3 regions of the Pseudomonas sp. REB1044 genome follow, and region 3 is predicted to be linked to each of the others. Evidence: predicted binding sites of a transcription regulator. Region 3 holds the regulator's gene; each other region holds the start of a gene.
What was found. The regulator FliA, encoded in region 3, starts transcription of late flagellar genes. The targets are predictions, from matches to a motif close to CTAAAGTTTNNNNNNNNNNNGCCGNTAA.

Region 1 (3,273 bases), 2.2 Mb from region 3:
GAGATCGGTGCCGACGACATCCGCCGTCAGTTGCACAACGAGCACATCCTGCGCATGGAAGAAGAAGCCAAGCGCATTCTCGACCCGTACAAGGCACCGGCGGTGCCCACCGTGGACACGCCGTCGATCGGCACCCCACCGGTCGTCCCGACCGATGCCCCCGCCGCGCCAGCGGTGCCCACCCACCCTGAGCCGCCGCAGCCCCCAAAGCCCCATGAGCCAGATCCCGGATCACGACCAGCCGATGCCGCTGGTTTCGCACCTGACCGAACTGCGCACGCGCCTGCTGCGCTGCGTCGCGGTCATCTTCCTGATCTTCGCCGGGCTGTTCTCCTTCGCCCAGCAGATCTACACCCTGGTCTCGGCGCCACTGCGCGAACATTTGCCGGCCAACGCGACGATGATCGCCACCGACGTGGCCTCGCCGTTCCTCACGCCGTTCAAGCTGACCATGATCGTCTCGCTGTTCCTGGCCATTCCGTTCATCCTTCAGCAGATCTGGGGTTTCATCGCGCCTGGGCTATATCGCCATGAAAAGCGCATCGCCATCCCGCTGCTGATCTCCAGCATCATCCTGTTCTACGCCGGCATGGCCTTCGCCTACTTCCTGGTGTTCCCGCTGATCTTCGGCTTCTTCGCCAGCGCCACCCCCGAAGGCGTGTCGATGATGACCGACATTGCCAGCTACCTCGATTTCGTCATGACCCTGTTCTTCGCCTTCGGCGTGGCCTTCGAAATCCCGGTGGCGGTGGTGCTGCTGGTGTGGATCGGCGTGGTCGACGTGAAGTACCTGAAGAAAATCCGCCCCTACGTGATCATCGGCTGCTTCGTGGTCGGCATGATCCTCACCCCGCCGGACATCTTCTCCCAGACCTTGCTGGCCGTGCCCATGTGGCTGCTGTTCGAGATCGGCGTGCTGTGCGGCGGCCTGATCCGCAAGCGCGGCCAAGAGGCGGACGAGGCGGCAAACGATTCCGACGACCAGCCACCTGCGACCCAGCCGTGAACCTGCTGCTGCTCGAGGAGGCCGACTTCGTCGCGGCCGACCGTGTGGTGCTGGCCGACCGGCGCTTCACCCACATGCAGAACATCCACCGCGTCGCGGTGGGTGACCGCCTGCGCGTCGGTCGCATCGGCGGTCTCATGGGCCAGGCCGAAGTGCTCAGCCTGGCCGCTCACCAGGCCGAGTTGCGCGTCAGCTTCGATCAGCCGCCACCGGCCAAACTGCCGTTGACCCTGGTGCTGGCGGTGCCCCGGCCGAAAATGCTGCGGCGGCTGTTCCAGACCATCGCCACCCTCGGCGTGCCTCGGCTGATCCTGGTCAACAGCTACAAAGTCGAGAAAAGCTTCTGGCAGACCCCCTTCCTACACCCCGATAGCATCCGCGAGAACCTGATCCTGGGTCTGGAACAGGCACGCGACACGGTGCTGCCGGAGGTGATCATCGAAAAGCGCTTCAAGCCCTTCGTCGAAGACCGCCTGCCGGCCATCGCCGCCGATACCCTGGGCTTGGTGGGGCATCCGGGACCGTACCCAGCCTGCCCGCGGGCGGTGGACCGGCCGGTGACGCTGGCCATCGGCCCGGAAGGTGGTTGGATTCCCTACGAGGTGGACCTGCTGGCCAAGGCCGGACTGGCACCGGTGCAACTCGGCGAGCGCATCCTGCGCGTGGAAACCGCCGTTACCGCGCTACTGTCGCGAATTTTCTGACCGATCGATCAGAAATAAAGAGTCAAGTTTCTCCCCCTCTGGCCGATGGGCTAGACAATACCCATAAAAAATCCAGGCATCGCCGCGTGTCCAGGGGAGGACGTCATGTTCGCAAAAGTTGCCCAATCACTGGGAAACATCAGTGTCAGCCGCAAGCTTGCGGTCGGTTTCGGTCTGGTGCTGCTGCTGACACTGGCCATCGCTGCCACCGGCTGGCGAGGCATGGACAGCATCACCAGCCGCGGCGACAAGCTCGGCAACATCTCGGTCATCCTGGCCAATGCACAGGAAATGCGCATCGCCCGCCAGCGCTTCGAGCGTGAGCGCGACGAGTCGTCCGCGGGCACGCTGCAGCAGGCGATCGATCAGCTCAACGCTCAAGTGGAAAAAATGGTAGGGAAGATCACGATTCCCGAGGATCGCCAGCGCCTGGAGCAGCAGCGCAAGGCGCTGGAAACGTACCGCCAGGCCCTGGCCGACCTGACCCAGGCCGAACAGCGCCGCCAGGCTGCCCGCGGGATGCTCGGCGACAGCGCCGACAAAGCCGCCGCACTCATTGCCCAGGTCCAGCAGCGTCTGCTGCAACGCGGCGATATCAATCAGTACCAGTCCATCGTGCAGGCCAGCACGCTGCTGCAGCAGGCGCGCTTCCAGGTGCGCGGCTACACCTACAGCGGCAAGGCAGAATTCCAGCAAACCGCCCTGCAGGCCATCGACCAGTCGGTGACGGTGCTCAAGGCCCTGCCCACCCAGGTTCCGGCTGAATACGCCAGCAGCCTCGACGATGCGGCGACGGCCATGGCCGCCTACCGCGATGCCGTCGAGCAGGTCGGGGTGGCACAGGACGCCGCCAATCAGGCCTTGCAGCGCATGGTCAGCCAGGACCGGCTGATCAACGACCTGGGTCAGCAGATGACCGCCTCGCAAACCCAGGTACGCGACAGCGGCGCCCGCCAGGCCAAGACCTTGCTCGGCGGTGCCACTGCCTTGGCGCTGCTGTTGGGCATGCTCGCTGCGCTGGCCATCACCCGGCAGATCGTCGCGCCGTTGCGCCAGACCCTCTCGACGGCGCAACGCGTGGCCAGTGGCGACCTCAGCCTGGATGCACCGACGCAGCGCCGCGACGAACTCGGACAGTTACAGGCCAGCATGCAGCGCATGACCCAGAGTCTGCGCGAGCTGATCGGCGGTATAGGTGACGGTGTTACGCAGATCGCTAGCGCCGCCGAGGAGCTCTCGGCGGTCACCGAGCAGACCAGTGCGGGAGTCAACAATCAGAAGGTGGAGACCGACCAGGTGGCCACCGCCATGAACGAGATGACCGCCACCGTGCAGGACGTGGCGCGCAATGCCGAGCAGGCCTCGGAAGCGGCGCTGATGGCTGACCAGCAGGCCCGCGAGGGCGATCGGGTGGTCGCCGAAGCCATCGCCCAGATCGAGCGCCTGGCCGCCGAGGTGGGGCACTCCAGCGAGGCCATGACCCAGTTGCGCGGCGAAAGCGACAAGATCGGCAGCGTGCTGGACGTGATCAAGGCCGTGGCCCAGCAGACCAACTTGCTGGCG
Region 2 (3,273 bases), 2.5 Mb from region 3:
ACCCGGCTTGATGGTGCGGAAGCTGTAGTAGCCATCGCGGTCGGTCAGGCACCGACCGACGCCGCCGAAGTTCGGGTCCAGCGGCGCCAGGTAGCGGTCATTCTTGTGTCGGTAGCGGCCACCGGCGTTGGCCTGCCACATTTCCACCAGGGTGTTGGCCACCGGCTTGCCGTACTGGTCGACCACACGGCCGGCAACGATGATCCGCTCGCCGATGGGCAAGCCGCCGTTGTTGAAGTTCAGCAGCAGGTCATGGTCATGCTCGCCGAACCGCAGGTGGGAAAAGTCCGGGCCTGTGGTTTCGCTGATCGACTGGGGAATGCTCACCAGCGCCTGGCGTGGCGAGCGGGCAATGGAGGTCTTGTAGTCTGGGGTCAAGGCCTTGGGGTGCCAGTTGCGATCACGGATCGCGAAGCGGCGGTTATCCTGGGCAGGCATGCCGGTGTCCTCTCTTGGAATTGTGCGGGCCGCCTGTGCGTGGCAGGCGGACGCACAGTGTCCGGTAGGCACCGCGCCCGGCCTATTGAAAACTTGCTGGGCAGACATAACCATACGGTTATGCAACTTTCCGGTAGATGACCGGCTCTCAAGCGCAGGACTATCCTGCATGCACTGCCCCTTACAGCGGAGACACTCTATGGACTGGCGAAAAGGCCGACGCAGCGACAACGTGGTCGACGCACGCGGCTCAGGCGGGGGCGGCGGTATGCGCTTCGGAGGAGGTAAAGGCCTGGGCCTTGGCGCGGTGCTGTTGATCGTCGGCATCGGCTGGCTGACCGGCCAGGACCCGTTGCAGTTGCTCGGCCAGCTCTCCGGCCAGATGCAGCAGCAACAGCAGGCTGCACCAGGCACCACGGCCAGCAAAGCGCCGCCGGCCAATGACGAACAGGCGCAGTTCGTCGCCTCGATCCTCGGTGACACCGAAGACACCTGGAAGGCCCTGTTCGCCCAGGCCGGCAAGCAGTACCGCGATCCCAAGCTGGTGCTGTTCAGCGGTCAGGTCAATTCGGCGTGCGGCTTCGCGTCTTCGGCGGTCGGACCGTTCTACTGCCCAGCCGACCAGCGCGTGTACCTGGACATGTCGTTCTTCCGCGAAATGGAAACCCGCTTCGCCGCCGCTGGCGACTTCGCCCAGGCCTACGTGATCGCCCACGAGATCGGCCACCATGTGCAGACCTTGCTCGGCGTCTCGGCCAAGGTCGATGCCGCCCGTCGCAGCGGCCAACGCATGGAGGGCGACAACGGTCTGCTGGTACGCCAGGAGCTGCAGGCCGACTGCCTGGCCGGTGTCTGGGCCTACCAGGCACAGAAGCGCCTGAACTGGCTGGAACCCGGTGACGTGGAAGAAGCCCTGAACGCCGCCAACGCCATCGGCGACGACCGCCTGCAGCAGCAGGGCCAAGGCCGCGTGGTCCCGGACTCCTTCACCCACGGCACCTCGGCGCAACGCGTGCGCTGGTTCAAGACCGGCTTCGGCAGCGGCGACCTGACCCGCTGCGACACCTTCAATACCCGTAATCTGTAACGCCCTTCGGGGCGTTTCTTCGCTTCTCCAGATCGCAATACGACCAATGGGGCATTTTTCCGCTGAAAAACGTTTCAGCGACAGCGCTTGCTGCCGATAACCCCTGGATCCAAAGCTGGCCCTCTAAAACAACAACGCCCAGCGACGTGAATCCTTGCAACACACATTTTCTGGAGAGCGTGCATGAACAGATGGTTTGCCGATAAGAGCGTGAATCTCAAACTCGGACTGGGCTTCGGCCTTGTCCTGTTGTTGACCGGCCTGCTGGCCCTGGCCAGTTGGAGCAGCCTGGGCAGCATGATCAACCGCAGCAACTGGATGAGCGACATCACCCGGCTCAACATCGACCTCACCAACCTGCGCGTGGCGCGCCTGCAGTACATGATCGCCAATGGCGACGACGCCGCTGCCGCCACCACCCTGGCCAAGCTCGACACCTTCACCGCCCAGCAGCAGCGCCTGGAAAACACCTTCAAGAGCCCTGAGAACGTCAAGCTGCTGCGCGAGCTGGGCAAGACCATCGCCGACTATCGCGTCTCGCTCGACAAGATGCGCGCCGGCTACAAGGTCACCGCCGCGGCCCGGCAGACTCTCGACCAGAACGCGGCCAGCGCCGTGCAGGCGATCGAGGCCCTGAGCCAGACCGTGCTCAATCGCGACGAAAGCGACGCCGGCCGTTTGCAGCAGTACCTGGCGATCAGCAAGGCGCGTCAGCAACTCACGCAGTTGCGACTGACCATGCGCGATTACATCGCCGCTTCCAGCGCAGCCACCGAGCAAGCGATGCTGACTCAACTCGAGCAGACCCTCGGCGAAATCGACGGCCTCAAGCGCCAACTGACAGGCGATGCCGCAGGCATCCAGCCGTTCGAGACCGCCGTGCGCGGTTATGGCGAAGCCGTTCGCCAACTGCGCGATGCCACCGCGCAGATCGCCGTGGCCCGCCAGGAAATGACCGTGCAAGGCGCCGACATCGTCAAGGTCAGCGACGAGCTGTACAAGATCCAGCTCGAGCGCCGCGACATCGAAAGCGGCGATGCCCGTACCCTGCAGATCGGCGCCACCTTGCTGGCCCTGCTGTTCGGCGTGCTGGCTGCCGTGATCATCACCCGTCAGATCACCCGTCCTCTACGCGAAACCCTCGAGGTGGTGGAGCGCATTGCCGGCGGCGACTTGACGCAGAACCTGCAGGTCACCCGCCGCGACGAACTCGGCGTGCTGCAGCAAGGCATCGCACGCATGGGCACGACCTTGCGCGAGCTGATCGGCGGCATTCGCGACGGCGTGACCCAGATCGCCAGCGCGGCCGAAGAACTGTCGGCCGTGACCGAACAGACCAGCGCCGGCGCCAATAGCCAGAAGGTCGAAACCGACCAGGTGGCCACTGCCATGCATGAAATGGCGGCCACGGTGCAGGAGGTGGCGCGCAACGCCGAGCAGGCCTCGCATGCCGCGACCCAGGCCGACGACCAGGCCCGTGCTGGCGACAAGGTGGTGGGCGAGGCGATCAGCCAGATCGAACGCCTGGCCAGCGAAGTGCACCGCTCCACTGACGCGATGAACCTGCTGCAACAGGAAAGCCAGAAGATCGGCAGCGTCATGGACGTGATCAAGTCGGTGGCCGAGCAGACCAACCTGCTGGCCCTCAACGCCGCCATCGAAGCGGCCCGAGCCGGCGAAGCCGGACGCGGTTTCGCGGTGGTCGCCGATGAGGTGCGCGGCCTGGCCCAGCGCACGCAGAAGTCCAC
Region 3 (3,273 bases):
TGGCCGACATGTTCGCTGATCTCTACCACAATCCCGACAAGCGCGTAGGTTGACGATGCACGGCGCACGGAAGTCGACAGCGACCCTCCAAGTGGGCAAGTCCCACGCGAGACAAGGTAAATAACAGACATGGGTAGCATGCATCCCGTACAGGTGATCGCCGTCACCGGTGGCAAAGGTGGCGTCGGCAAGACCAACGTTTCAGTGAACCTGTCCCTGGCGCTGGCCGAGCTCGGCCGCCGGGTCATGTTGCTGGACGCCGACCTGGGTCTGGCCAACGTCGATGTGCTGCTGGGGCTCACGCCCAAACGCACCCTGGCCGACGTCATCGAGGGGCGCTGCGAGCTGCGCGATGTGCTCCTGCAGGGGCCGGGCGGTGTGCGCATCGTGCCTGCAGCCTCCGGCACCCAGAGCATGGTGCACCTGGCGCCGGCACAGCATGCCGGGCTGATTCAGGCGTTCAGCGAAATCGGCGACAACCTCGATGTGCTGGTGATCGACACCGCTGCGGGCATCGGTGACTCGGTGGTCAGCTTCGTGCGCGCCGCCCAGGAAGTGCTGCTGGTGGTGTGCGACGAGCCCACCTCGATCACCGACGCCTACGCCTTGATCAAGCTGCTCAACCGCGATTACGGCATGAACCGCTTCCGCGTCCTGGCCAACATGGCGCAGAGCCCACAGGAAGGGCGCAACCTGTTCGCCAAGCTGACCAAGGTCACCGACCGTTTCCTCGACGTTGCCTTGCAGTACGTCGGCGCCGTGCCTTACGACGAATGCGTGCGCAAGGCGGTACAGAAGCAGCGCGCGGTCTACGAGGCGTTTCCGCGCTCCAAGTGCGCCCTGGCGTTCAAGGCCATCGCGCAGAAGGTCGACAGCTGGCCGTTGCCGGCCAACCCGCGCGGCCACCTGGAATTCTTCGTCGAGCGCCTGGTGCAACCCACCAGCGCGGGACCGGTGCTATGAACGCGAGCGGCTTCAAGATGTACAGCAAAGCCTCCAAGGACGCCCAATACGAGCTGGTCGAGCGCTATGCGCCGCTGGTCAAGCGTATCGCCTACCATCTGCTGGCGCGCCTGCCGGCCAACGTGCAGGTTGAGGACCTGATCCAGGCCGGCATGATCGGTCTGCTGGAAGTGGCCAACAAATACGACGCCAGCAAGGGCGCGAGCTTCGAGACCTACGCCGGTATTCGCATCCGCGGTGCGATGCTCGATGAGGTGCGCAAGGGCGATTGGGCGCCGCGTTCGGTGCACCGCAACACGCGTATGGTCAGCGACGCGATTCGCTGCGTCGAAGCAAGAACCGGTCGTGACGCTAAAGATCACGAGGTTGCTGCCGAACTCCAATTGGGTCTCGACGATTATTACGGGATCCTGAACGATACCTTGGGCAGCCGTCTGTTCAGTTTCGACGACCTGCTGCAGGACGGTGAACACGAGGGGCTGCACGAGGATGGGGTCAGTGGTCAGGTCGAGCCGTCGCGCGATCTGGAAGACGAGCGCTTCCAGGCCGCGCTGACCGATGCGATCGCCAACCTGCCGGAGCGCGAGCGTCTGGTCCTGGCCCTGTACTACGACGAGGAACTGAACCTCAAGGAGATCGGGGAAGTGCTGGGGGTCAGTGAATCGCGCGTGAGCCAGTTGCACAGCCAGTGCGCGGCGCGTCTGCGCAGCCGCCTGGGAGAATGGCGGGCACGCTGAGCCCCGATTCGCTGCAGTCGTTGTCCGTGGTGCCGAATTGATTGAGCGCGCGCTTGTGAGACGAGCGCGTTTAAGACTGCTTGGAGGTCTAATTGAACAAAGACATGAAAATCCTCATCGTTGACGACTTCTCGACGATGCGGCGGATCATCAAGAACCTGTTGCGTGATCTGGGCTTCACCAACACCGAAGAGGCCGACGACGGCGTCACGGCGTTGCCGATGCTCGAAAGTGGCCACTACGACTTCCTGGTGACCGACTGGAACATGCCCGGCATGTCCGGCATCGATCTGCTGCGCAAGGTGCGCGCCCACGACCGGCTCAAGGGGATTCCCGTGCTGATGGTGACGGCCGAGGCCAAGCGCGAGCAGATCATCGAAGCGGCTCAGGCCGGGGTCAACGGCTATGTAGTCAAGCCATTCACCGCGCAGGTGCTCAAAGAAAAGATCGAGAAGATCTTCGAACGCGTCAACGGCTGAAGCATGTCTGGGGGCGCTATGGAATCAAAAAAAGATTCTTTGGGGGAGTTCGAGTCGACCCTGAAGAAGCATGCCGAACAACTGGTGCAGAGCCTTGAGCGCGGCCAGTTCGGCGAGGCGGTGCAGCTGATCCATCAGCTCAACCAGACCCGAGACCGTGGCTTGTATCAAGAGGTCGGCAAACTGACCCGTGAGCTGCACAGCGCCATCGTCAGCTTCCAGATCGACCCGCGCATGCCGCAGGCCGAGGAAGTGTCGCAGATCACCGACGCCACCGAACGGCTGTCCTACGTGGTCCGCCTGACCGAGAACGCGGCCAACCGCACCATGGACCTGGTCGAGGAGAGCACGCCCGTGCTCAACGACCTGTCGGCCGAGGCGCAGACGTTGTCGGCCGATTGGCAGCGCTTCATGCGTCGCGAAGTGCCGGCGACCGAGTTTCGCGAGTTGGTCAAACGCGTCGACGGTTTCCTGACGCACAGCGCCGAAGGCAACCGCAAGGTGGCCGGTCATCTCAACGACATTCTGCTCGCCCAGGACTACCAAGATCTGACCGGGCAGGTGATCAAGCGGGTCACCGCGTTGGTCGCCGAGGTCGAAAGCAATCTGCTCAAACTCGTGTTGATGGCCAGTCAAGTCGACCGCTTTGCCGGTATCGAACATGACCACGATCAATTGCGTGCTGAAAAAGATGAAGAAAAACATCCAGCCCGGGGTGAAGGTCCGCAGATTCATGCCGATAAGCGTGAAGACGTCGTGTCCGGTCAGGACGATGTCGACGATCTGCTATCCAGCCTGGGTTTTTAGGGAGCACGTTTAATGAGCTTCGGCGCCGATGAAGAAATCCTTCAGGATTTCCTGGTAGAAGCCGGCGAAATCCTCGAGCAACTGTCCGAGCAACTGGTCGAGCTGGAAAGCCGGCCCGATGATGCGGACCTGCTCAACGCCATATTTCGCGGTTTTCACACTGTAAAAGGGGGCGCCGGCTTCCTCCAGCTCAACGAGCTGGTGGAGTGCTGCCACATTGCCGAGAACGTCTTCGACATCCTGCGCAAGGGTGAGCGTCGGGTCGACGCCGAGTTGATGGATGTGGT

Region 1: GKC70_RS21950 (methyl-accepting chemotaxis protein) is a predicted target of FliA. The motif match lies at 1,732-1,759, and genes of this name have one in related genera.
Region 2: GKC70_RS20510 (methyl-accepting chemotaxis protein) is a predicted target of FliA. The motif match lies at 1,598-1,625, and genes of this name have one in related genera.

The regions. Positions count from the first base shown of each region.
Region 1 covers NZ_CP046139.1:4,837,250-4,840,522, forward strand. Annotated here, with positions in the region: partial or broken gene tatB (Sec-independent protein translocase protein TatB) at 1-210, shown strand, start outside; gene tatC (twin-arginine translocase subunit TatC) at 215-1,006, shown strand; gene GKC70_RS21945 (16S rRNA (uracil(1498)-N(3))-methyltransferase) at 1,003-1,710, shown strand; gene GKC70_RS21950 (methyl-accepting chemotaxis protein) at 1,816-3,273, shown strand, end outside.
Region 2 covers NZ_CP046139.1:4,499,573-4,502,845, forward strand. Annotated here, with positions in the region: gene pcaH (protocatechuate 3,4-dioxygenase subunit beta) at 1-438, opposite strand, end outside; gene GKC70_RS20505 (neutral zinc metallopeptidase) at 638-1,525, shown strand; gene GKC70_RS20510 (methyl-accepting chemotaxis protein) at 1,709-3,273, shown strand, end outside.
Region 3 covers NZ_CP046139.1:1,784,619-1,787,891, forward strand. Annotated here, with positions in the region: gene flhF (flagellar biosynthesis protein FlhF) at 1-53, shown strand, start outside; gene fleN (MinD/ParA family protein) at 121-963, shown strand; gene fliA (RNA polymerase sigma factor FliA) at 960-1,700, shown strand; gene GKC70_RS08490 (chemotaxis response regulator CheY) at 1,805-2,179, shown strand; gene GKC70_RS08495 (protein phosphatase CheZ) at 2,198-2,986, shown strand; gene GKC70_RS08500 (chemotaxis protein CheA) at 2,999-3,273, shown strand, end outside.